4 regions of the Paenibacillus sp. F024 genome follow, and region 3 is predicted to be linked to each of the others. Evidence: predicted binding sites of a transcription regulator. Region 3 holds the regulator's gene; each other region holds the start of a gene.
What was found. The regulator Rex, encoded in region 3, represses fermentation and respiration genes when NADH is low (regulators of the CRP and FNR family bind a similar motif). The targets are predictions, from matches to a motif close to TTGTGAAATATTTCACAA.
Positions count from the first base shown of each region.

Region 1: qoxA (cytochrome aa3 quinol oxidase subunit II) is a predicted target of Rex. The motif match lies at 2,138-2,155, and genes of this name have one in related genera.
Region 2: ACZYR9_RS17100 (DUF1641 domain-containing protein) is a predicted target of Rex. The motif match lies at 2,772-2,789, and genes of this name have one in related genera.
Region 4: nadA (quinolinate synthase NadA) is a predicted target of Rex. The motif match lies at 3,120-3,137, and genes of this name have one in related genera.

Region 1 covers NZ_JBVASZ010000046.1:10,574-16,163, forward strand. Annotated here, with positions in the region: gene ACZYR9_RS25045 (HD-GYP domain-containing protein) at 1-418, shown strand, start outside; gene ACZYR9_RS25050 (AI-2E family transporter) at 799-1,938, shown strand; gene qoxA (cytochrome aa3 quinol oxidase subunit II) at 2,187-3,206, shown strand; gene qoxB (cytochrome aa3 quinol oxidase subunit I) at 3,196-5,172, shown strand; gene qoxC (cytochrome aa3 quinol oxidase subunit III) at 5,162-5,590, shown strand, end outside.
Region 2 covers NZ_JBVASZ010000016.1:65,555-71,144, reverse strand. Annotated here, with positions in the region: gene iolB (5-deoxy-glucuronate isomerase) at 1-298, opposite strand, end outside; gene ACZYR9_RS17115 (GNAT family N-acetyltransferase) at 503-886, opposite strand; gene ACZYR9_RS17110 (hypothetical protein) at 1,601-1,855, opposite strand; gene ACZYR9_RS17105 (hypothetical protein) at 1,880-2,194, opposite strand; gene ACZYR9_RS17100 (DUF1641 domain-containing protein) at 2,879-3,316, shown strand; gene ACZYR9_RS17095 (NAD(P)/FAD-dependent oxidoreductase) at 3,344-4,522, shown strand; gene ACZYR9_RS17090 (hypothetical protein) at 4,804-5,328, shown strand; gene ACZYR9_RS17085 (MFS transporter) at 5,380-5,590, opposite strand, start outside.
Region 3 covers NZ_JBVASZ010000006.1:139,466-145,055, reverse strand. Annotated here, with positions in the region: gene ACZYR9_RS09175 (cell wall elongation regulator TseB-like domain-containing protein) at 18-515, opposite strand; gene ACZYR9_RS09170 (amidohydrolase) at 549-1,847, opposite strand; gene ACZYR9_RS09165 (DUF47 domain-containing protein) at 2,120-2,740, shown strand; gene ACZYR9_RS09160 (inorganic phosphate transporter) at 2,794-3,792, shown strand; gene ACZYR9_RS09155 (redox-sensing transcriptional repressor Rex) at 3,847-4,467, opposite strand; gene dinG (ATP-dependent DNA helicase DinG) at 4,464-5,590, opposite strand, start outside.
Region 4 covers NZ_JBVASZ010000030.1:31,425-37,014, forward strand. Annotated here, with positions in the region: gene nadC (carboxylating nicotinate-nucleotide diphosphorylase) at 1-469, opposite strand, end outside; gene nadB (L-aspartate oxidase) at 459-2,072, opposite strand; gene nadA (quinolinate synthase NadA) at 2,114-3,052, opposite strand; gene ftsH (ATP-dependent zinc metalloprotease FtsH) at 3,345-5,333, opposite strand; gene hpt (hypoxanthine phosphoribosyltransferase) at 5,406-5,590, opposite strand, start outside.

The sequences.
Region 1 (5,590 bases), on a different contig from region 3:
TTACCCGAATCGTCTCAAAGGAGAGGAAATCCCGACTGGAGCTCGAATTCTCCATGTGGTTCAAAGCTTTTTGGCCATCATCGGGGGGAGAAAATACAGAGAGCCCTATACGTTCGAACAGGCGATAGAGAAACTGAAAGCCGCTTCTGGCTCCCAATTGGATCAAGCATGTGTGGATGCCCTGATCGGCTGGTTTCGCAAGAAACAAAGCGCCGCTGCCCAATCCACTCGCTCGCTTGGGGCTTGCTGGGAAATGAGCTGCACTCCCTCCGACATATGCTCCACTTGTCCGGCTTATCGGAACGTGAATCAAAATTGCTGGGAGCTGGAGTCAAATAATTGCGTGGCCCATGGCCAAACCTGCAGCACGTGTTATGTTTATACCGAAACCTTATCTCGTTTAGGCCGCAGCCAGTGATGGTAGCCCGCGGCTTATGTTTTTTTGAGACTCATTTCGCGAGATTAAATCGGCTGTATCATCAAGCATGACTAAACTAAGCAGCATTGGAATGCTATGTCCAAGGCACGTCTTATTTTTTGGGGAGCGGGTATGCGGATTTTTACAAATCAAAAGGATTTATCCACAAGATTATCCACACAATCGACATGCTGCTAAAGGGTTCTGGGTATAGGTTTATTGAATTATACCAACATATCCACAAGTGAAATTGTGCACAGGTTTGGCTTTCACCATTTTGTTTAGTCATCGCTTGTTTCTTCATCAAATAAAAGTTATTCTATTTAGAAAAGCCAATGCTATCATTATCCACGGCTGAATAGTCAGGAGGATTCAACCGCATGGGGGAGCCGCGTAATAGAACGGATACGTTTAGACGTTTCTTTCTAAATAATAAATTCGTCTTATTTTTATTCGTTTTGCTTTTGGTCGGCTTAAACATCCTTGTTTTAAACAAAATTCCGTATGTGTTCGCGCCTTTTGTTGTGCTGGTCAAAACCGTGCTGCTTCCGCTCCTCTTGACAGGAATTGCTTTTTATTTACTTAATCCCGTTGTCGACTGGATGGAGAGGAAACGTACGAAAAGGGTGTATGCCATCCTGGTTCTTTATTTGGTCATTGCTTGTGTAATTGCTCTTATCGTTGTGGCAGTGGTACCGCTTATCCGCGAACAAGTGCTGGGCTTAATTCGTAATATTCCCGGCTACAGCAGAGAGATTGAAAACCGGTTTGGAGAGTTTATGGGCAGTCCCTTTCTTAACCAGCTTCAACAAACGCTCGGCTCGACCACTACCGATTGGATGAATGGACTTTCCGACAGAGTTTCTGCCATTGTGAACCGGGCAGGGGCAAGTATAGGAAGCTTCCTGGGGGCTGTTACGGAAACCATTCTGGCTGTAGTTACCGTTCCGTTTATCTTGTTTTATTTGCTTAAGGACGGACGAAAGCTTCCGCATTATATTTTGAGCTTTATCCCGACGGCGCTTCGCGATCAAACGCATCGGGTGATGATCGAAATGAATAATCAGATCAGCTCCTATATTCGGGGGCAGATCATTGTCAGCTGCTGCATCGGCTTTTTATTGTATGTAGGCTATCGTATTATCGGCTTGGAGTATTCTCTTGTTTTGGCGATTGTAGCGGCCTGTACCAGTATCGTACCTTATTTGGGGCCGGCCATTGCCATCACACCGGCCTTGATTGTAGCTATGGTCACCTCACCGGTCATGCTGCTGAAAATGATTTGCATTTGGACCATTGTTCAGTTAATTGAAGGCAAATTCATCTCGCCTCAGATCATGGGCAAATCACTGCAGGTTCACCCGATCACGATTATATTTGTGATTTTAACCGCGGGGAACTTATTTGGAATACTTGGGATCATCTTGGCCGTTCCCGGTTATGCCGTATTAAAAGTCATTGTTACCCATCTGTTCGAATGGATGAAAGAACAATCCGGGTTATATAAGCCCGTGGATTAATCGAATTACTGGAAGATAAAGACGTCCTGGAGAGGATGTCTTTTTTGTTGTTCCGTTTAGTCATAAATTGTTCATGATATTGGGGGTAATTTCATTACTGTTTTTGTCACAGTTTTAACGGATCTGTAACACATTCCATTAAAAAGCCATGCTATCATTTGTATTGTTAAGTGAAATCAATCACAAAGATTTGAACAGATTGTGAAAATTTTCGCAAATGTGACATTTTTGAGAGGAGATGAGCCACCATGAATTACCGCAAGCTTATATTTTCTCCACTGGCCATCATGATGGTTGTGCTGCTAAGCGGCTGTGAACCGAATATGGTTGTCTTCCAGCCTCAAGGACCTGTAGCCAGAAGCATAATGGAGCTGATTAACTGGTCTCTGGTCTGGATGTCGCTGGTCGTTGTCGTCGTGTTCGGGCTGTTTGGTTATATTGTGTGGAAGTATCGCGAGAGGCCCGAGAATAAGGATTATGAACCGCCGGAGGAGCACGGCAGCACGCTGCTGGAAATCATCTGGACCGCGATTCCTATTCTGATCGTTATCGCTTTGACCATTCCGACTGTAACAACGCTGTATGATTTGGAGAAGGTCCCCAAGGGCTATGAGGAAAAAAAGCCGATTACGATCCACGTGACCTCAGCCGATTGGAAATGGATTTTCAGCTATCCGGAGCAGGGGATTGAGACCGTCAACTATGTCAATATTCCGGAGGATACACCTGTTCTGTTTAAATTAACGTCGGCCAGCACCATGCAGTCCTTCTGGGTACCGGCTTTGGGCGGGCAAAAATATACCATGGGCAAAATGCAGACGCAAATGTATCTGGTAGCGGATCATCCCGGTTCGTATCTAGGCCGGAACACCAACTTTAACGGCCGGGGATATGCGGATATGGAATTTGAAGTGTTGGCTCAAACCCAGGAGGATTTTGACCAATGGGTTAAGGATGTCGCCAATACGGCTCCTAAGCTGACGGAAGATAAATATGAAGAACTGTTGACACCGACGCATTTGGGACGTCTGACATTTTCCAATACGCATCTGGAATGGGTTAACCATGCAGAGGCCGATTCCAAGACGTATACCAATCCTGAGCTGTACAGGTATCACGGCTATCAGGGCAAGGTATTTGAGGAAGAAGATAATTACCGGAACAAAGATAACAACAAGAACAAAGATAACAATGAAAACCAACAAAATAATCCTGTAGAGCATACAGAAGAGAGTAACACCGCCGGAGGTGAGCATCATGGGCATTAAATGGGATGAATTTTTTATTACGGGGGATCCGTTAATTTTAGGCTCCCAGATTGCCATTGTTTTAACCATGCTCGGGGTTGTCGGAACGCTGACTTATCTCAAACGATGGAGATGGCTGTGGACGGAATGGCTGACCACCGTTGACCATAAACGGATCGGGATTATGTATATCATTGCCGCCGTTTTGATGTTTTTCCGCGGAGGCATGGACGGGTTGTTAATGAAGGCGCAAACGTCCAGACCCGAGATGCAGTTTTTGAACGCCCAGCATTATAACGAAATATTTACAACGCATGGCGTCATCATGATTTTATTTATGGCAATGCCGTTCCTGATCGGTTTGATGAACGTTGTTGTTCCGCTTCAAATCGGAGCAAGAGATGTCGCCTTCCCGGCACTGAATGCCTGGAGCTTCTGGTTGTTTTTCAGCGGGGCGATGCTGTTTAACATATCGTTTGTTATCGGCGGATCTCCCGATGCGGGATGGACATCCTACTTCCCGCTTGCAGGTAAAGAATTCAGTCCCGGCATAGGCAACAACTATTATGCCATCGCCCTGCAAATTGCGGGTATCGGGACATTAATGACCGGAATCAACTTTATCGTAACGATTCTCAAAATGAGAACCAAGGGCATGACGTTAATGAAAATGCCGATGTTCGCTTGGACGACATTTATCACCTCCGTGATCATCGTGGCTGCCTTCCCGATCTTTACGGTGGCGCTGGCTTTGATGACGTTCGACCGATTGTACGGCACGCATTTCTTTACCTTGTCCGCCGGAGGCATGGATATGCTTTGGGCGAACCTGTTCTGGCTTTGGGCTCACCCCGAAGTGTATATTGTGGCGCTTCCCGCTTTCGGTATCTTCTCCGAAATTATAGCGACCTTCTCCCGTAAAACGCTCTATGGCTACAAGTCGATGGTATTCTCTATTGTAGGGATTGCCGTTCTCAGTATGGTCGTGTGGGTGCATCACTTTTACACGATGGGCGCGGGAGCGTTAGTAAACTCGTTCTTCTCGATTACGACGATGCTGATTGCTGTTCCTACAGGCGTCAAAATGTTTAACTGGTTATTTACGATGCGCAAAGGCCGCATTAAAATGACGACTGCAATGCTGTGGGCTTTGGCTTTTGTGCCTTGCTTTGTCATCGGCGGGGTTACGGGTGTCATGCTGGGTATGGGTGCGGCGGATTACCAGTACCACAATACGCTGTTCCTGGTTGCACATTTCCATTATGTATTAATTCCTGGTGTAGTATTTGCCGTATTCGGCGGATTATACTACTGGTGGCCGAAAATGTTCGGTCACATGTTGAATGAAAAAATCGGTAAATGGCACTTCTGGTTGTTTGTCATCGGCTTCAATGTGACGTTCATGCCGATGTTCTTCCTTGGGTTGGACGGCGCCGTAAGAAGGGCTTACACCTACTCGGCGGAATCGGGCTTCGCTCCATTGTTCATGGTGTCGGCCATCGGCTCCGCGATCCTGGCGATCGGCTTTGCTGTCTTCTGCTATAACATTTACTGGAGTATCCGCTATGCGGACCGCAATGTACCGAGTGATCCATGGGATGCAAGAACGCTGGAGTGGGCTACCGCTTCGCCGGTTCAGCATTATAATTTCACCAAGCTGCCGGAGGTTACTACACTGGATGCCTTCTGGCATATGAAAAAGAAAAATGAAGGCTTGACCCTTCATAAAGAAGAGATTGAAGAGATTCACATGCCTAATAATACGGGCCTGCCGTTTATCATGTGCATCGTTTTCGGAATTGCCGGATTCTTCATGGTGTTTGAATGGCACTTAGCGGCGGCGGTTGCGGCTGTCGGCATTATTATCGGTCTCATCGTTCGTTCTTTCGACTATAACGACGGTCATCACGTGCATAAGGAAGAGATTGAGGAGACGGAAAAGGCTTGGAGAAGCAAGGAAGGAGAGGTGAACCAGTATGTCGGCTAATGTCAATACGTCACAGCCGTTGGAATATCAGACCGAACAGAACCGGATGAATATTCTCGGATTCTGGATCTTCCTTGGGGCAGAGATTGTCCTGTTTGCAACGCTGTTTGGAGTATATGGCGTGCTTTTTGATCGGTACGCAGGCGGTCCGACCCATCAGGACATTATTATGATGAAGGAAGTTATGATTCAAACCCTGCTTCTCTTAACCAGCAGCTTTACCTGCGGTTTAGCTATCTACGAAATGCGCCGGAATCATCTCAAAGGCCTGATCGGCTGGCTCATCGTTACTTTACTGCTCGGTGTCGGCTTTTTATTTATGGAAGTGAATGAATTCATCCACTACGTTCATGAAGGCGCAACTATGCAAACGAGCGCGTTTCTGTCCAGCTTTTTCGTTCTTCTCGGGACTCACGGT
Region 2 (5,590 bases), on a different contig from region 3:
CATCATTCGATTGGGCAACAACCTGATATTCCGATTGGCATGGGACATAAACCGTAGTGGCCTTCCCTGCAAATACATTGTCTCTTTCTCCCAAGCCGCTCCATTTCTCATTCTCGCAAGCCACCGTCACCTTGCCTGTCAAAATGACCAATGCCGTTTCATACCCGCCGGTTTGACTTGAATATTCCTCACCTTCACTTAATGAAATCTTTCCGAACGCCACATATTTTAAATCGTGATTTTCCCCGATGATATCCTGATACCCTGCCGCATCCTTCGCTTTGAATAAATAGGCCACTTCCGCCACTCCTTTTTTCTAATCGATATGAGAATATGATACGATGTATTATTCCTAATGATAGGTTATAAGCGCTTACATTTCAAGGTGATCAGTAAAACAATCGGAATTGAGCCGCACGACCTCATAAAAAAACAGATTCACGTTCCTGTCGTGAATCTGCTTCATATTACCTATAGGACTGCTCTTGATTCTCGCGCAGGCTTAATCCTTGGATAAAGAAGCGCTATTCGTGCTGTACGGGTCTGCCAATTCATTGTCGTTTTTTGTTTTATCCCAAACGTCCGCGAATTCAGGATTCTGCTTGAATTGTTCAAGCGCGAAGGAACAGGAGGGAATAATCTTTCTCCCTTTCTCTCTTGCCTCTTCAACTACCAAATCAAGGAGATGCCTCCCTAAATTGGCGCCGCGGTAACCGGGATCGATATAAGTGCGTTCGATAACCCACGTATCCACATCAACAAATTGATACGTAATTTCTCCTACTTTACCATTTAGTCCGCTGAGTACATAGCTGTTACCCAGCTTTTGCAGCATAAGCTCCTCATCCACTTTCTCATCCCTTGCAAGTTCCTTTTCTTCTCTCATGGTCCCTTGCACCTCCTGAGCAGAGTTGTAATGGCTACCTTCTTCCAGTCAAACCAGAGCTTGAACTTCATTACCCTAAGCGCAAGGTTATGAAGCAGCCCTCATCGGCCGCCCAGCTCGGCGGGGGCTGAACCCGCCTCGCCTTAGAAACGAAAAGGAGCACCGACCCTTATCGATCGATGCTCACACTTATTTAAAATGATATGGATAGCAAATTAGTCCACTACAAAAATTCATGTTATTTTATAGATTACAGTGACTTCCTGTTGGAATGTAATTCATATTTATTACGGTGGAATTCTTTAACCATGTCTTTAAAAAAATGGTTTTCTTGTTCATTCAATCCGTTCTGATTATCTTTAAGAATCAAGTGTCCAATGTGGCGCTTCAAAATTTCACTCCGGCGTCCTAGCATTTCCGTATACGTCAATTCTGTCAGCTCCCTTTTTATTTTATCCGTTTCTTTCCTTTTAAGTATAACAAACCGTGTCATTTATGAAAAACCAGCTCTGGCATTGTAAAGCTAGACAAATCGCCAGTAGGAGGGATAACCCTCAACCAAATACAGGTATTCAGAAACATCCTCGGCTATCCTTTCTTTAACTCCCCAGAATTCCGCGGAGTCCGCTTGTTTCATGAAAAATCCCCTTAAAGTAAATTGTGCATTTCTTACGCACTCGTTTACTTTAAGGGGACCCTATCCATTCATAGATATTATTTGTCCTGAATCAAAGCGTATTTTTTGTCGATTTTGGCTACCAAAGAATAATAAGTGTCTACCATATTGCCCACGTACAGCTTGCCGATTTGGGTTAGTGCCTGGTAAGCCTCCCATCCGTTAGCCATCATGAATGCGATCCACATCGAATGCTCCGGAAGCTCTGGCAGCAGCCAGTGATTCGGTCCCGCCACTTGATATTGATGGGTCAATTGGTATAAACAAACCCCGAGCAATAATGCGTATATCACAACTCCCCAGGTTTGAAATATTTGCTAGGCCTTCATTCCGTACCATACAAATAACAGCTTGACCAAGCCCAAGACCGCAAATATCAAGGTTCCTTCTAGCGTATCAAACTGTACATGAAAATGTAATGAAATGGCATGTGTTATAATCGTGCCTTCAAATAAGAAATAAAATACATAATTGATTCCATAGATTAATGAGGTAACGGCAGAACCCATATAACCGAATCCCATGCCGCGTGTCATCAGATCTATCGTAAGCCCCTCTTTACTGGCTAATCGGATCATCAGCATACCGATCACCGTCGAGCCGATAAAAAAGTAGCTCAGCGGCCACAGCATATTGGGCCATCCTACGACATAACTCAACTGGGCTCCAAAGGTGAAAAAAAACATGGCCGTAGAATTACCAAGCAAAACGGCAATGATGGCCGGAATCGGCCAACGATAATATGAAGGAATTTTACGGATTGCATAGTCTTCAATGTGTTCAGATCGTGTGGTTTGTTTCGGACCTTGAAACCATTTTTTATCGTTTGGTTTAGAGCAAGCTTAGGGAGAAGCTGTATGTAATATAACATATAATAAACGAATTGTAGTTTTTATTCATGTTGATTATTAATCGGGGGCCAGAAATATTTTTAACAAAGATGGTTATATTGTCTATAAGCAGAAAGAAATGATGATTACGGATACATCCCATTCCTTGATATTTAAATATCCAAATCAACGGCCGTTATTGGGAGCAGGAAAACAGTGATTTACGGGGGCTTTAGTGAAAAAGAATGGATATCGAGGTGGTAAATAAAAATTATGAACAAAACCAAACAAAAGATGAAGATTAGGTGTACAAAAGATGAAGATTGGGTGTACAATAGAAAAAGTGGCTCGGATGCATGCATACTCTGTGATTGATTCAATGTGAAGAATTTCACAAAGGGAAGATTACGTTTATGATATAAACTTATCCTTAATTTGCAGCGGCGAGCAAGGTACTATTTATACGATTTAAGGAGGAACGGAGCAATGTTAGAAACAACCATTCAGAAGTCGGAGGAACAAACGGCCTCGGTACAAGGGATCGCCAAGCCGGATGTTCTGGATCAATTGTTGAAGCCTGAGGTGCAGGAATCCTTGACCGTGCTGGTCGACCAGCTTCCCAAGCTGACCGAAATGATGACGCTTCTAACCAAGACATATGATCTGGCGCAAAAGGTTGCTACAGACCGCGTTCTTATTCAGGACATGGTTGGCGGATTCCAGGAAGTCGTCAAGCCGCTCGAAGAAAAGGTCAAAGGGATCGCCTCTGCCGCGATCGAAGCCAACGATCGTGCAGATCAAAGCGAGGCTACCATCGGCCTGTTCGGTATGCTGAAATTGTTGAAAGATCCGGAGCTGCAAAAAATGCTTCGTTTTGCACAAGCCTACCTGGATATTATGAACGAAAGAAAACAACAAGCCTAATTGATGTCACTGAACGGGGGATTGAACGTGAAAAAGCAAATTTTAATTTTGGGTGGCGGCTACGGCGGTTTGTTAAGCGCCCTTTCCGCTCGTGAACATTTATCGGTAGAAGAAGCTACGATTACGGTGATTAACCGCGTGGGAACGCACCAGATTATTACAGAGCTGCACCGCCTTGCTGCAGGCAACGTAGCTGAGAAAGCCGTTGCACTGCCATTGGAAAAATTGTTTAAGGGCAAGGATATCCATGTCAAAGTCGGTACGGTTGAAAATATCGATTTGGAAGCACGTAAAGTGTTGGTCGCTGACGGCACAACCTATAACTACGATGCATTGGTTTTGGCGCTTGGCAGCGAAACCAATTTCTTTGGAATTCCGGGTCTTCAAGAAAACAGCCTTACACTGAAGTCTGTAAACGATGCCAACCGGATTTTCAAGCATGTGGAAGAACGGATCCGTGAATACAGCAAAACTAAAAATCCGGCGGACGCAACGTTTGTCATCGGCGGCGGCGGCCTTACAGGTGTCGAGCTGGTCGGTGAGCTTGCGGATGAGCTGCCTGGCATTTGCCGCAAAAACGGTGTGAGTTTCGAAGAGGTATCACTCTACCTGGTGGAAGCTATGCCGAGCATTCTGCCGATTTTCTCTAAAGACCTGATCGAACGTGCGACAGTAAGCCTGGAAAAACGCGGCGTGCAGTTCTTGACCGGCTTGGCGATTACAGAAGTGAACGGTGCAACCGTAAGCTTGAAAGACGGCAGAACGATCGAAACCAACACGCTGGTTTGGACAGGCGGCGTACAAGGCAGCTCGCTGGTAGCCAACTGCGGTATTGAAGTGAACCGCGGTCGTGCAACGGTCAATGAATTCCTGCAATCCGTCTCCCATCCTGAAGTATTCCTTGCCGGCGACTGTGCGGTTGTCTTCGGTCCGGAAGGCCGTCCGTACCCGCCAACGGCACAATTGGCATGGCAAATGGGTGAGCTCGTGGGCGCGAACATCGCGGCTTCCTTCAAGGGCGGCAAAATGGATGGATTTTCTCCGGTCTTCTCCGGAACGCTCGCCAGCTTGGGACGCAAAGACGGAATCGGCTCCATTGGCGAAAACGGTATTGAATTGAAAGGCACACCGGCTTCCTTGATGAAAAAAGCAAGCAACGCCCGCTACCTTTCCCATATCAATGGCTTATTTGCACTTGCTTATTAATGGAAAGCCGGATTTACCATTAGCTTTAAATCAAGCCTTCGGAACTCCCGAAGGCTTATTTTTATGGAAAAAAGTTAATGGTTCTGTTCGCTCGTCTTCCAAATCCCATTTTCATCTTGGTATAATAAATGAATAAAATTAATATTTAAAAAATGAATCATTAAAGGCGCTGAATGCACGTAATCGGAGATAAGCAAAGAGAAGAGATGCGGGTCATTTTCGAATGAATTCGGAACATATTCCATATTACTCATGCATGCGTCAAAGGAGTGAATAATCCTATGGATGTTGGTATTCCTAATCCATACTATTATGAGCCACAGCAAAGAAACAAGTCGGAAGAAATCGTGCGCTACGCCAAAGTCATGCATCTAAAATCCGGACCTACTTGGCTTCGAGGAACGGACTTTGCTGCAGCAATCCAATACGGCGGAGTTGAAGCCCCTTTTGCCGAGCTCCTGCTTTTTGATTCTTCCGGAGCGAAATATGCCGAATTGTTACAGCGGCTATCGTATTATCCCATGACTGTGGAGATTCGGAATTCAAAACAACAATTTTTACTCCAACTGGGATTGGAGAACCTGATGTCATCAGGCGACGGTAATGATCCACCAACTGGGTCTATGAATTCAAGGAAGATCGATCCCATCCAGGTCCAAAAATTCATGGAGAGGCTGCAAGCCACAAAAGGACTGCTGCTAATGACCGAAGATCAGGAAGCGCTTTGTATAGATGCCCGACTCACCTTTGAATGGATAGGTAAAGACTTATTGGAGCTCATTCATAGGAAAATGATAGAAATGTAGGGCTATCCGCTGCTTTAGCCCTTTCTTTCAGACAAGTCATACTGGAACCATCTATACTTTTGTACTATGGGACGCATTGGAAAGATCGATCTTGGCATTCAGACTTACATGGATTTTGCATAAAACCAGAGTTCCCATGAATAACAACCCTAAGCAGAGAATAACGGTGGAACCGTATCCTGAGAAGGTTTGATACAGCAGCCCCGGAACTAACGCCCCCACCGCAGCTCCGAATTGGTGAAAAAAGGTAATCGACCCAAAC
Region 3 (5,590 bases):
TATCGTATCTCATGCTGTTATTGTATGGATAACCGCCATGTATCCAACGGCCGTCCGTCTTTAAACGTATAATAATCGTAAAAATATTGCGTCCGGCTAGTATCCTCCGGTTTCATCTTGTAGAAAACCTCCCAAACCGGCTGTCCGTCTTGAATGCCCGGCAGTACTCTCAACACTTCCGCCTGAGGATGCTTGGCTGTCACCATAGCTTCGGCCTGTTCGGAATTCAACCCGGCAGCCCCCATTTCGGCGCGTATCTCATCTTCGCCTACCCATACGTAGACCGGCTGTCCAATTTTGTCTTCCCCAATAATGACAGTATAGGTCTTGTCCCCGACAAACCGGTCCACTTTTACGGCTTTAGCCAATATGGTCTTCTCGTATGCCGTTTGAACCGCCATTCGTTGAACGTTCCATGCGTCTTCCGTCACTGAACGAAAAGCAAAGAACAACCCGATACATAGGGCGGCCGCCGCAAGCAGCGCAGTTGCGGCGATCTTCCAGCTTTTGTTCACCGCCGAGTCTCCTCCCTCTTGATGCGTCTTCCATTAACCGGCCGTTAACCGTTCAAAGCATTGCTGCGCTTCAAATTTTATTTTCTCCTCATCCAGCGTCAGGCACTCATTCTTTCTGACCACCCACCGGCCGTCGATGCAAACGTCCGTAACGTCTCTGGAGCTCGCCGCATACACAACATGAGAAATAAAATTTGTACGCGGAAAATAATGAGGCTGCTGCATATCCAGGGCGATGAAATCCGCCTTCATACCGGATTTAAGCGCGCCTGCATCCTCAACCCATATCGATTGAGCGCCGAACAGCGTTCCGAGCTTTAACGCCTCCCAAGCGGGTACGGCAACGGGATCGCCTGAGACCCCTTTATGAATCAATGCGGCTAATCGGATTTCCTCTAACATATCCAGATTATTATTGCTCGCCGCTCCGTCCGTACCCAGTGAAACTATAACACCGGCCTTCAGCAGCTCAGGAACGCGGGCCACTCCGCTCGCCAGCTTTAAGTTGCTCCCTGGATTATGAGAGACACGCACATCATATTTCTTCAATATAGCGATTTCTTCATCTGTCAGGTGTACCGCATGAGCGACAAGCGTCGGTCTCGAGAATACGCCCAGCTTCTCAAGATGGGCTACAGGCCTTGCGCCATACTGTTTCACATTCTCCTCTACTTCTCTTGCCGTTTCCGACATATGAACATGGATCGGAAGGTTCAAATCGTGAGCCGCCTGTACAATTCGTTCAATATAGTCCGGAGGGCAAGTGTAAGGGGCATGCGGCGACATCATCGTTGTAATTCGTCCGTCCGCTTGTCCGTGCCATGTCTTGGCGAATTGGATGGCCTCCTCCAGCTTGGCGTCCTGCTCCTCACGGGAGCACAAACCGATCACACCGCGGGTCAGGCAAGCACGCATACCGCTTTCAACCGAAGCCTCCGCCACTTCATTCATGTGGTCATACATGTCCACGAACGTTGTCGTACCGCCCTTTAGCATCTCCAATACAGATAGCCGGGTGCCCGTCCGTACATCATGAGCGGTAAATTTCCCTTCCATAGGCCACATTTTCTCCTGCAGCCATACCTGCAGCGCCAAATCGTCCCCGTATCCCCGCAGCAGCGACATAGCCGCGTGACCGTGCGTATTGACCAAACCTGGCATGAACAGCTTCCCGCTTCCATCCATCGTCTCATCGAAAGAAGCCTCCGGCGACGGAGCCTGCCCACCTATATATGTAATGCGATTTCCTTCCATTGTCATAAATCCGTAAATGACCGGTGCTTCCTCATTCATTGTAATAAAAGTGCCGTTTTTAATGAGCGTTTTCTTCATTAGACCTGTTCCTTTCCCCAGCAGATACCATCTCGATTTCACTGTACAACTTCAGCGTGGCAAAATCAAGCCGGCCAAGTGCTTGTCACCACGTTAACCCTTACATAACTACAGCAAACTTTTCATATCCTAACTCGAGAAATCTTCATTGCTTTCCATCTGCCGATTGTGTTATTTTTAATTTTGTGAAAATCGGACGCCACATTTCTACATATTTTTTATGTGCCTTGTGATCTTCATTATTATTTAACATTTTGGGAGGCCAATGAACAATGCTTTTCTCTAAAAAAAACGATACGGATTTTCTTCTCCTGCTGATTAAGGCATCGGAAAATACACTGCAAGCGGCACAACTGTTTCGCACCGCCGTCATGGGTGACCAGCCTCCGGCTAACTTCTACCCGCAGCTAAAGGAACTCGAGAACGCCGGCGACCAAATCACGCATCAAATTTTCAAAGGGCTTAATAAAGTGTTTATCACTCCTATAGATCGCGAAGATATTATGGAGCTTGCCGCTAAGGTTGATGACGTAATGGACGGGATAGAGGCTACCATTGCGCGATTCGATTATTTGAATATCACCGAGTCCGATAAATATATGAAAGAATTCTCGGCCGTGATTGTCGCAAGCTGCCAGCATATTCTGGATGCGTTTAAGCTGCTTTCCAAAAAGAAATACATGCAGCTCACGGAACACACCGTTCAAATCAACAGCCTGGAAAATGAAGCTGACCGCCTGATGCGCGAAGGCATCCGTGAAATTTTCACCAATCCGAAGGACCCGTATCACGATTTCAAGCTTAAGGAGCTTTACGAACGTTTGGAGCAGACGACCGATGCATGCGAAGACGTAGCCAACATTCTGGAGAGCGTCGTGTTGAGATATTCCTGAATTACTGTCGTACCGGTCACACAGGAATACCCCAGCATGCTTAGGAGGACATTATGTTAACCATACTTATCATCATCGTAGCCTTGGCATTGATCTTTGATTTCATTAACGGATTTCATGACACGGCTAATGCGATTGCCACTTCCATTTCTACCAGGGCACTCCCGCCGCGCTTTGCAGTGCTTTACGCTGCGGTATTAAACTTTGTAGGAGCGTTATTTTCATCCGAAGTAGCCAAAACTGTAGGCGGAAGCGTAGCGAATCCGGCTACGATCGAAAATGGCATGTATGTCGTTATAGCGGCATTATTGTCAGCGATCATCTGGAACCTGCTGACTTGGTATTACGGGATACCCTCATCGTCATCCCATACGCTAATCGGGTCGTTGGCCGGAGCGGTAATCGCAGGAGCGGGCTTCAGCGGAGTCAATTGGTCCGGATTTCAACAGATCGTGCTGATCCTGGTATTATCTCCGATCGTCGCCTTTGCTACCGGATTTATTATTATGTGGATTGTCCGTAAGCTGATACTGATGACCGGAAATCAGTCACGTTCCAAGCTTAACCGTACCTTCCGCGGCTTCCAGGTTATATCGGCCGGTCTGCTGTCATTTTCGCATGGAGGAAACGATGCCCAAAAGGCCATGGGAATTATCGTATTCGGTTTGGTGGCTCTAGGTTACCAGTCGGATTTGGAAGTTCCGCTCTGGGTAAAGCTGTCTGCAGCCACCGCTATGGGACTTGGAACCTCGATCGGCGGTTGGAAAATTATTAAAACCGTGAGCAAAAAGCTGCTTAAGATCGAGCCGATCAATGGCTTTGCCTCCGACCTGAACTCTTCCATTGTCATTCAAACGTCGACCCATCTGGGGATGCCGCTTTCGACGACCCATGTCATTTCGTCATCGATTATCGGTACCGGTTCGGTCCTAAGATTCCATGATGTCAAATGGGGCACAGTCACCCGGATGGTCATGACTTGGGTTATCACCATCCCGATCAGCATGGTGCTGGCCTTCTTGATTTACAAAATCATCTTTTCCTTTGCATGATACAAAATGAAAAGCCCGGAGCAACGTTACGTTGTCCCGGGCTTTTACGTTTGATTAATCCAAATAATAAGCCAGACTTTGCAGTTCCGTCGTAAAATCCGCATGGTGGACGCGAATCAAACCGGGCACCTTGATAATCATCGGAGCAAAGTTCAGAATGGCTTCTACCCCTGCCTCGACAAACTGATTGGCCACATGCTGCGCCTCTATTGCCGGAACCGTAATGATCCCGATCCGCACCTTCAACGCTTGAATCGTATCGCAAAGGTCTTCCATCGGTTTTACCCTCAAATTGTTAATGGATTCCCCGATCTTGGCCTTCTGCGAGTCAAACACGGCCACAATTTTCATATTATCCTTAAGATAAGCGTTATAATTGCAAAGCGCACGGCCGAGATTGCCTGCGCCGACCAGCGCAACCGGAATCACCTTGTCGAGCTTCAAGATTTGCCGGATTTTTTCAATCAGGTAGTCTACATCATAACCAATGCCCTTTTTACCGAACTCTCCAAAATAGGCGAGATCCTTTCGGATTTGCGCAGGGTTCAAATCCAGCTTTTGACCCAAATCCTGCGACGACACCGTTTGTACGTTTTTCTTGCTTAATTCATTTAGAAACCGGAGATAGATCGGAAGCCGACGAACGACCGCTTCGGATATTTTCGGTGTTTTCATTCTTCGTCCTCACCCATCCACTGCTTTATTCTTGGCACCAGCTGATTCGAATACATGTGCTCAATCCTCGGACCAGGCAGCGAATATAAAAAATACTTGCCATAGTTCGTATCGATAACCCGAGTGTCGTAAATGATTACGATCCCCTTGTCCGTAGCCGTGCGCACCAGCCGTCCGAAGCCCTGCTTGAAGCGAATTACCGCTTGAGGCACGGACAGCTTCATAAACGGATTCTGGTTCTTTTGCTTTATTTTTTCCGTCTTGGCTTCAATGAGCGGATGATTCGGAGGCTGAAACGGAAGCCTCACAATCGCCAGACAGCTGAGCGCATCGCCGGGGATGTCGACGCCTTCCCAAAAGCTGCTGGTGCCGAGCAGCACACTGGCCGAGCTGCTCTGAAACAACCGGGTAAGCTTGCTTCGATTACTGCTGTCTATTCCTTGACCCAGAACGTTAACGCCGAACGGTGAGAGCATGTCCTTGAGTCCCGCATGAGCGGCCTTAAGCATCCGGTTGGATGTAAACAGCACCAGCATCCTGCCTCGCGTTTCAAGTGCCACTTCCGCAAGCGACGGCACCAGCTTATCTAGAAATTCCTTCTCGCCGCTGGCTCCGCGCAGGGTCGGGAAATCCCTTGGAATGGCAACCAGTGCCTGCTTGCGATAGTTGAAGGGTGACGGCAATTGAACGGTTTTGAGTTTCCCGTCCGAACCTCCGTTCTTCAGCCCCAGCTGCTCACAAGTGTAGTCAAATGATTTGCCGACGGAGAGTGTAGCCGAAGTCATAATCACACTGTCCTTCACACCAAAGAAGGTTTGCTGCAGCATTTCGCTGACATCTACCGGCACACAGAAAAGCTGAAGCGAACGGTTCTTGTTGTACATGCCGCCTTCAAGCCAATAAACATAATTGTCATCCGGCATCGTCATAAAAAAATGCAGCGCATCCCGGTGCCTGTGCAGCTCCTTTACGGTTCCGCTCAAATCAGTGATGGAGCTCTGCACATCATATTCGTCCTGAACCTCTTTGATTTCCGCAATCATCAGATCCAGCCGTTTCAATGCATCATTGAAATGGAGCTGCATGTTCTCTTCTATGATCAGCAGTTTGTCCCAGCCGGCCG
Region 4 (5,590 bases), on a different contig from region 3:
GGTTATGCCCTCCGCCGACGCGTACCGCGTATTTCTCCAGCATGCGGTGGCCCGGAGTCGTTTTGCGCGTATCGACCAGGCGCGAGGAACCCCCCTCCAGCCGATCGATAAACTGGCTTGTCCGGGTGGCGATACCTGACATGCGCTGCAGCAAATTGAGCGCCAGCCGTTCCCCCAGCAGAATGCTGCGGGTGCTTCCGCTAACCTCAGCAATGACGGTACCCTTGGAGACGTTATCTCCATCGTTCACTTTAGCCTCAAATTGAAGCTGAGGATCCACCTGGGCAAAAACCGCCTTCGCGACAGGAAGGCCGGCCACAACGCCGTGATCCTTTACATGAATTATCCCCTTGGACATTGAATCGGAAGGGATGGTGGTCATCGTCGTGACATCGCCCATGCCGATGTCTTCTTCCAGCCACCGTTTTAGGCTCTCATTCAGAACGGTTGGATTCAACTCAAACATCATCGCTTCTCCCTTCCTTAATTCCGTTCACCCGGTTGAACACGGTATGCTTACGCCATACCAGATCGTCCCGTTCCGGGAAATCTTCTCTGTAGTGTCCCCCGCGGCTTTCCTCCCTAATCAATGCAGCCTGGGTGGTCAAGATCCCGCATATGAGCAGATTGGCAAACTCGTACTCCTCCCGCTTGGACAAGCAGTTGTCCAAATAAGACAGGTGACGCCTAAGTTCTTCATAACCCTTGGCCAATCCCTTTGCATGCCGCTTTAGCCCTGCATAGCGAAGCATCAGCTTCTGAAGCTTCAGCTTCTTCTCAACAACCGGTTGAATCGCGTTGTCCTTTGAGCGCCGTTCCTCCCGCACATGCGGTACCGTTTCGATCGGCGAAAGCTTTTCAATCCGCTCAACAATCCGCCGTCCGAACACAATCGCTTCGGACAAAGAGTTGCTGGCCAACCGGTTACCGCCGTGAACGCCGGTAGAGGATACCTCACCGCATGCGAATAAACGCTTCACGGTGGTTTCTCCGTATAAATCCGTCTCCACTCCACCCATCATATAATGGGCTGCCGGGGCGACCGGAATCCAGTCGGACGACAAATCCAAACCGTAATTCAAGCAGAATTCATAGATGGTCGGAAACCGGCGCTTCACCGACTCATGTGATTCGTGGGTAAAATCGATATAAACAAACGTCGACTTCGTCTGCTCCATCTCGCTGACAATGGCCCGCGCGACAATATCCCGCGGCGCCAGCTCCAGTTGGGGATGGTATCGCTCCATAAAACGCTCGCCCTTGATGTTGCGGAGCACTGCACCTTCTCCCCTTACGGCCTCCGAGATCAGAAACCTCGGAGCCCCCGGGTAGCATAATGCCGTGGGATGAAACTGGACAAACTCTACATCGCGTATATCCGCTCCTGCGCGGTAGGCGATGGCGATTCCGTCACCTGTGGCTATCTCGGGGTTGGTTGTATACCGAAACAGCTGTCCTGCCCCTCCGGTGCAAAGAATCGTCGCATTGGCCCGCACGAACACCTTTTGTCCGTCCGGCTTTTGCACCAAAGCGCCATAGCATATTCCGTCATCGGTGATCAGGTCGATAACGATGTGGTCGTCCCAAATCTCAATGCTCTTCTCCTGCTTCATCTTCTCTGAAAGCGCACGTACGATCTCCGCACCGGTCGCATCGCCTTGGGCATGAAGAATACGCCGCTGGCTGTGCGCCCCTTCCTTCGTTAAGGCGTAACGGCCGTCCTCCATATCGAACTCCGTACCCATACCGATCAGATCCTTAACGCCCTCCGGACCTTCATGGACCAGAACGTCAACGGCAGCGGAAGAACACAGCCCGGCTCCGGCAATGAGTGTATCCTGCCGGTGATACGCAGGAGAATCCTCGTCCGATATCACCGCCGCGATGCCCCCTTGGGCATACCGGGTATTGCTGTCCAGCAGCGATTTTTTCGTCACCATCAGCACCCTATGCTTTTCAGCCGCTTTCAAAGCGGTAAAAAGACCGGCAATTCCCGCGCCGATCACAATGACATCCGTATAAACATGAGGAAGCTGTTCTAAATCAAAATTAACCAAGTAACGCGGAATCATTGGCTTCCAACCCACCCGTTCGAGAAGTGAAGTAGCGCATGCTACTTGACCTGCAGCATGCGCTCCAAGGATGCTTTAGCCTGATCGGCCACGTGCTGAGGCACATAAATTTGGGGACTGTTCGTCTCCAGACATTTGACCACTTTTTTCAAATTGTTCACTTTCATATTAGGACAAACCAGGTACTTTGTGGCAAAATGAAACTTCTTGTCCGGGCTGTCCAGCCGCAGCTGGTAACCGGTTCCATCTTCCGTGCCTACAATAAATTCCTGGCAGTCGGATTCCTTGCAGTACTTAATGATCGCCGTAGTGCTGCCGACAAAATCCCCAAGCTTGACAACCTCCGGACGACATTCCGGATGAACCACGAATTGCGCATTCGGATATTGGGCTTTCATTTCCTCTACATCTTTGACGGTCAGCATGTCATGGGTGTTGCAGTAGCCTTCCCAGATAATCATCTTTTTGTCTGTAAATTTGGAAACGTAGTCCCCTAAATTTTTATCGGGAACCCAGATGATTTCTTCGGAATCAACCGAGTTGATGACCTTAATGGCATTGGCTGATGTACAGCAAATATCCGTTTCTGCTTTAACATCGGCCGACGTATTAATGTACGCAACGACCTTGGCATTGGGATGCTTTTTCTTCAACTCCCGAAGACCATTAACATTGACCATGTCCGCCATCGGACAGCCGGCCCGTTCATCAGGAATAAGTACGGTCTTGTTCGGAGCCAAAATTTTTGCACTTTCCCCCATAAAATGGACGCCGCAAAAGACAATGACTTCAGCGTCGGTGGTTGCCGCCTTCTGCGCCAACAAGAAAGAATCCCCCCGAAAATCAGCGACTTCCTGAATTTCGTCCCGTTGATAATAATGAGCAAGAATTATGGCATTACGTTCTTTTTTCAACTGAGCGATACGTTCCTTCAGTTCACGCTGCTGCTCCGCTTTTCGCTCCAATGCTAATGCTTCCACTTAGGCACCATCCTTTTCTTAGCCCCCTCAGCCGCGACGAAAATGCCCTTCCTCGACTGGAGCAGCCTGGTGAAAATGTTCACAAAGCTTATAAAGATTTAAACATAATTTACACAACTGGCAGGGCTATGTCAATGCTTATATCGCCATAAAAAGACCGGAAATTGTACAAACCCGAAAAGCCTCTTCCTCCATACCGGACCATATGTCCACTTATGCCTAATGCTGCCAGCTTCAGTCCTTAAAAGAAAGAAAACCGATGCCTTTACCAAGCACCGGTTTAACCGAATCCTTATTTATCTTTATTTTTATCTTCCTCTTCGTCATTGGAATACATTTTGTCCAATTCCGATTTATTATCTTTACTTTCCTGCGGAGGCTGGCTTTGGATGTTCACTTTCACTTCCTCCGATTTGGTTTCAGAGGAATTGTCCTTCTCCAATGGCGGCAGCGAACCTTTCTCGATCAGCTCTTTGATTTGTTCCTTCTCGAGCGTTTCTCTCTCGATCAAGGTTTCCGCAACCAGACGAACCTGGTCTTGGTATTGGGTCAAAATTTCTTTGGCCCGTTCATAGCAAGCCCGGATCATCGATTGCATTTCTTGGTCAATTTCATAAGCAATCGCATCACTATAGTTCTGCTCATGCCCGAAATCACGGCCCAAGAACACCTGGCCCTGCGATGTACCGAACTGCATCGGACCAAGCTTATCGCTCATCCCGAATTCCGTAATCATACGGCGAATAATGCCGGTGGCCCGTTGGAAATCGCTATAGGCACCCGTTCCGATTTCTCCGATAAACAGCTCCTCGGATACTCGGCCTGCCAGAAGTCCGGTGACTTTATCGAGCAGCTCGGACTTCGTCTGCATCATTTTGTCTTCGCCTTCCTTCGGCAGCATCATGACGTAACCGCCTGCGCGGCCGCGAGGAATGATCGTAACCTTATGAACTACATCGGCATTTTCCACATGAAGACCAACAATCGTATGGCCCGCTTCGTGGTAAGCGACCATTTTCTTCTCCCGCTCGCTGATAATCCGGCTCTTCTTTTGAGTTCCGACGATTACGCGGTCGAAGGCTTCTTCGATCTCGGACATCGAGATGTCCTTGCGGTTGCGGCGGGCTGCAATCAGCGCTGCCTCATTAAGCAAATTCTCGAGATCCGCACCGGTGAATCCAGTCGTATAGCGGGACAATTGATCCAGCTTCACGTCTTTATTCAGCGGTTTATTGCGGGCGTGTACCTTAAGAACGGCTTCACGGCCTTTCACATCCGGACGGTCCACTGTAATTTGGCGGTCAAAACGGCCCGGACGAAGAAGTGCCGGATCAAGAATATCCGGACGGTTCGTAGCAGCGACGATAATAATCCCTTCGTTCGCGCCAAACCCATCCATCTCAACCAAAAGCTGATTGAGCGTCTGCTCGCGTTCGTCATGGCCGCCGCCCAATCCGGCTCCGCGCTGACGACCTACGGCATCGATCTCATCTATAAAAATAATACAAGGGGCGTTCTTTTTAGCATTCTCGAACAAATCGCGTACGCGGGATGCACCGACACCGACGAACATTTCGACGAAATCGGAACCGCTGATGCTAAAGAACGGCACACCGGCTTCACCGGCTACAGCTCTGGCAAGCAGCGTCTTACCTGTACCTGGAGGTCCGTTTAAAAGAACCCCTTTCGGAATACGGGCACCCACTGCCGCAAATTTGCGGGGGTCCTTCAGAAATTCCACGACTTCAACCAGTTCTTGCTTCTCTTCGTCGGCTCCGGCGACGTCCTCGAAGGTGACACGTTTCTTCTCTTCATTATAGAGCCTCGCTTTGCTCTTACCGAAGTTCATCACCTTGCCACCGCCACCTTGGGCCTGATTCAGCAAGAAGAAGAACAGAATGAAGATGATCACGAACGGAATGATGGAGGTGAGGAAACTAATCCAAACATTGTCCCCTTCCATTCTCTCGATGTAAACGTTCCCCGGGGGAATGTCGCTGGTCTCAATCAAACGAAAGATTTGCGGGTCATACGGCGCACGGGATTCGAAATTTTTATTATTCGACGATGGCGCATTTTTATATGTCCCCCGAACTAAATACGTTTGAGCATCGTACTTGACGATGATCGATTCGACATTCTTTTCCGTTAAGGTTTGTCGGAGCTGATCGTAGCTGATAATGTCTTGTTGCTCATTCTGCGTGCTGATAAAATGAACGATTCCGACGGTAACCAAAAAAATGAGCAGATAAAAGCCTGTATTGCGTATAATGCGATTCATTCCCTACCTCCTCTCAGGCAAACGGCAACTTTGTATATTGTACCACAGCAAGTCTTGGCATCTCAAGAAATGCTAATGGGAGTACACTTCCGGCTTCAATATGCCTACATACGGCAAATTGCGGTACTTTTCGTCATAGTCCAGACCATAGCCCACTACGAAGGCATCCGGGATGACGAAGCCTTTATAGTCTGCATCCAAATCGACTGTTCTACGCGCAGGCTTATCAAATAAAGCGGCGACGGTGATTGATTTCG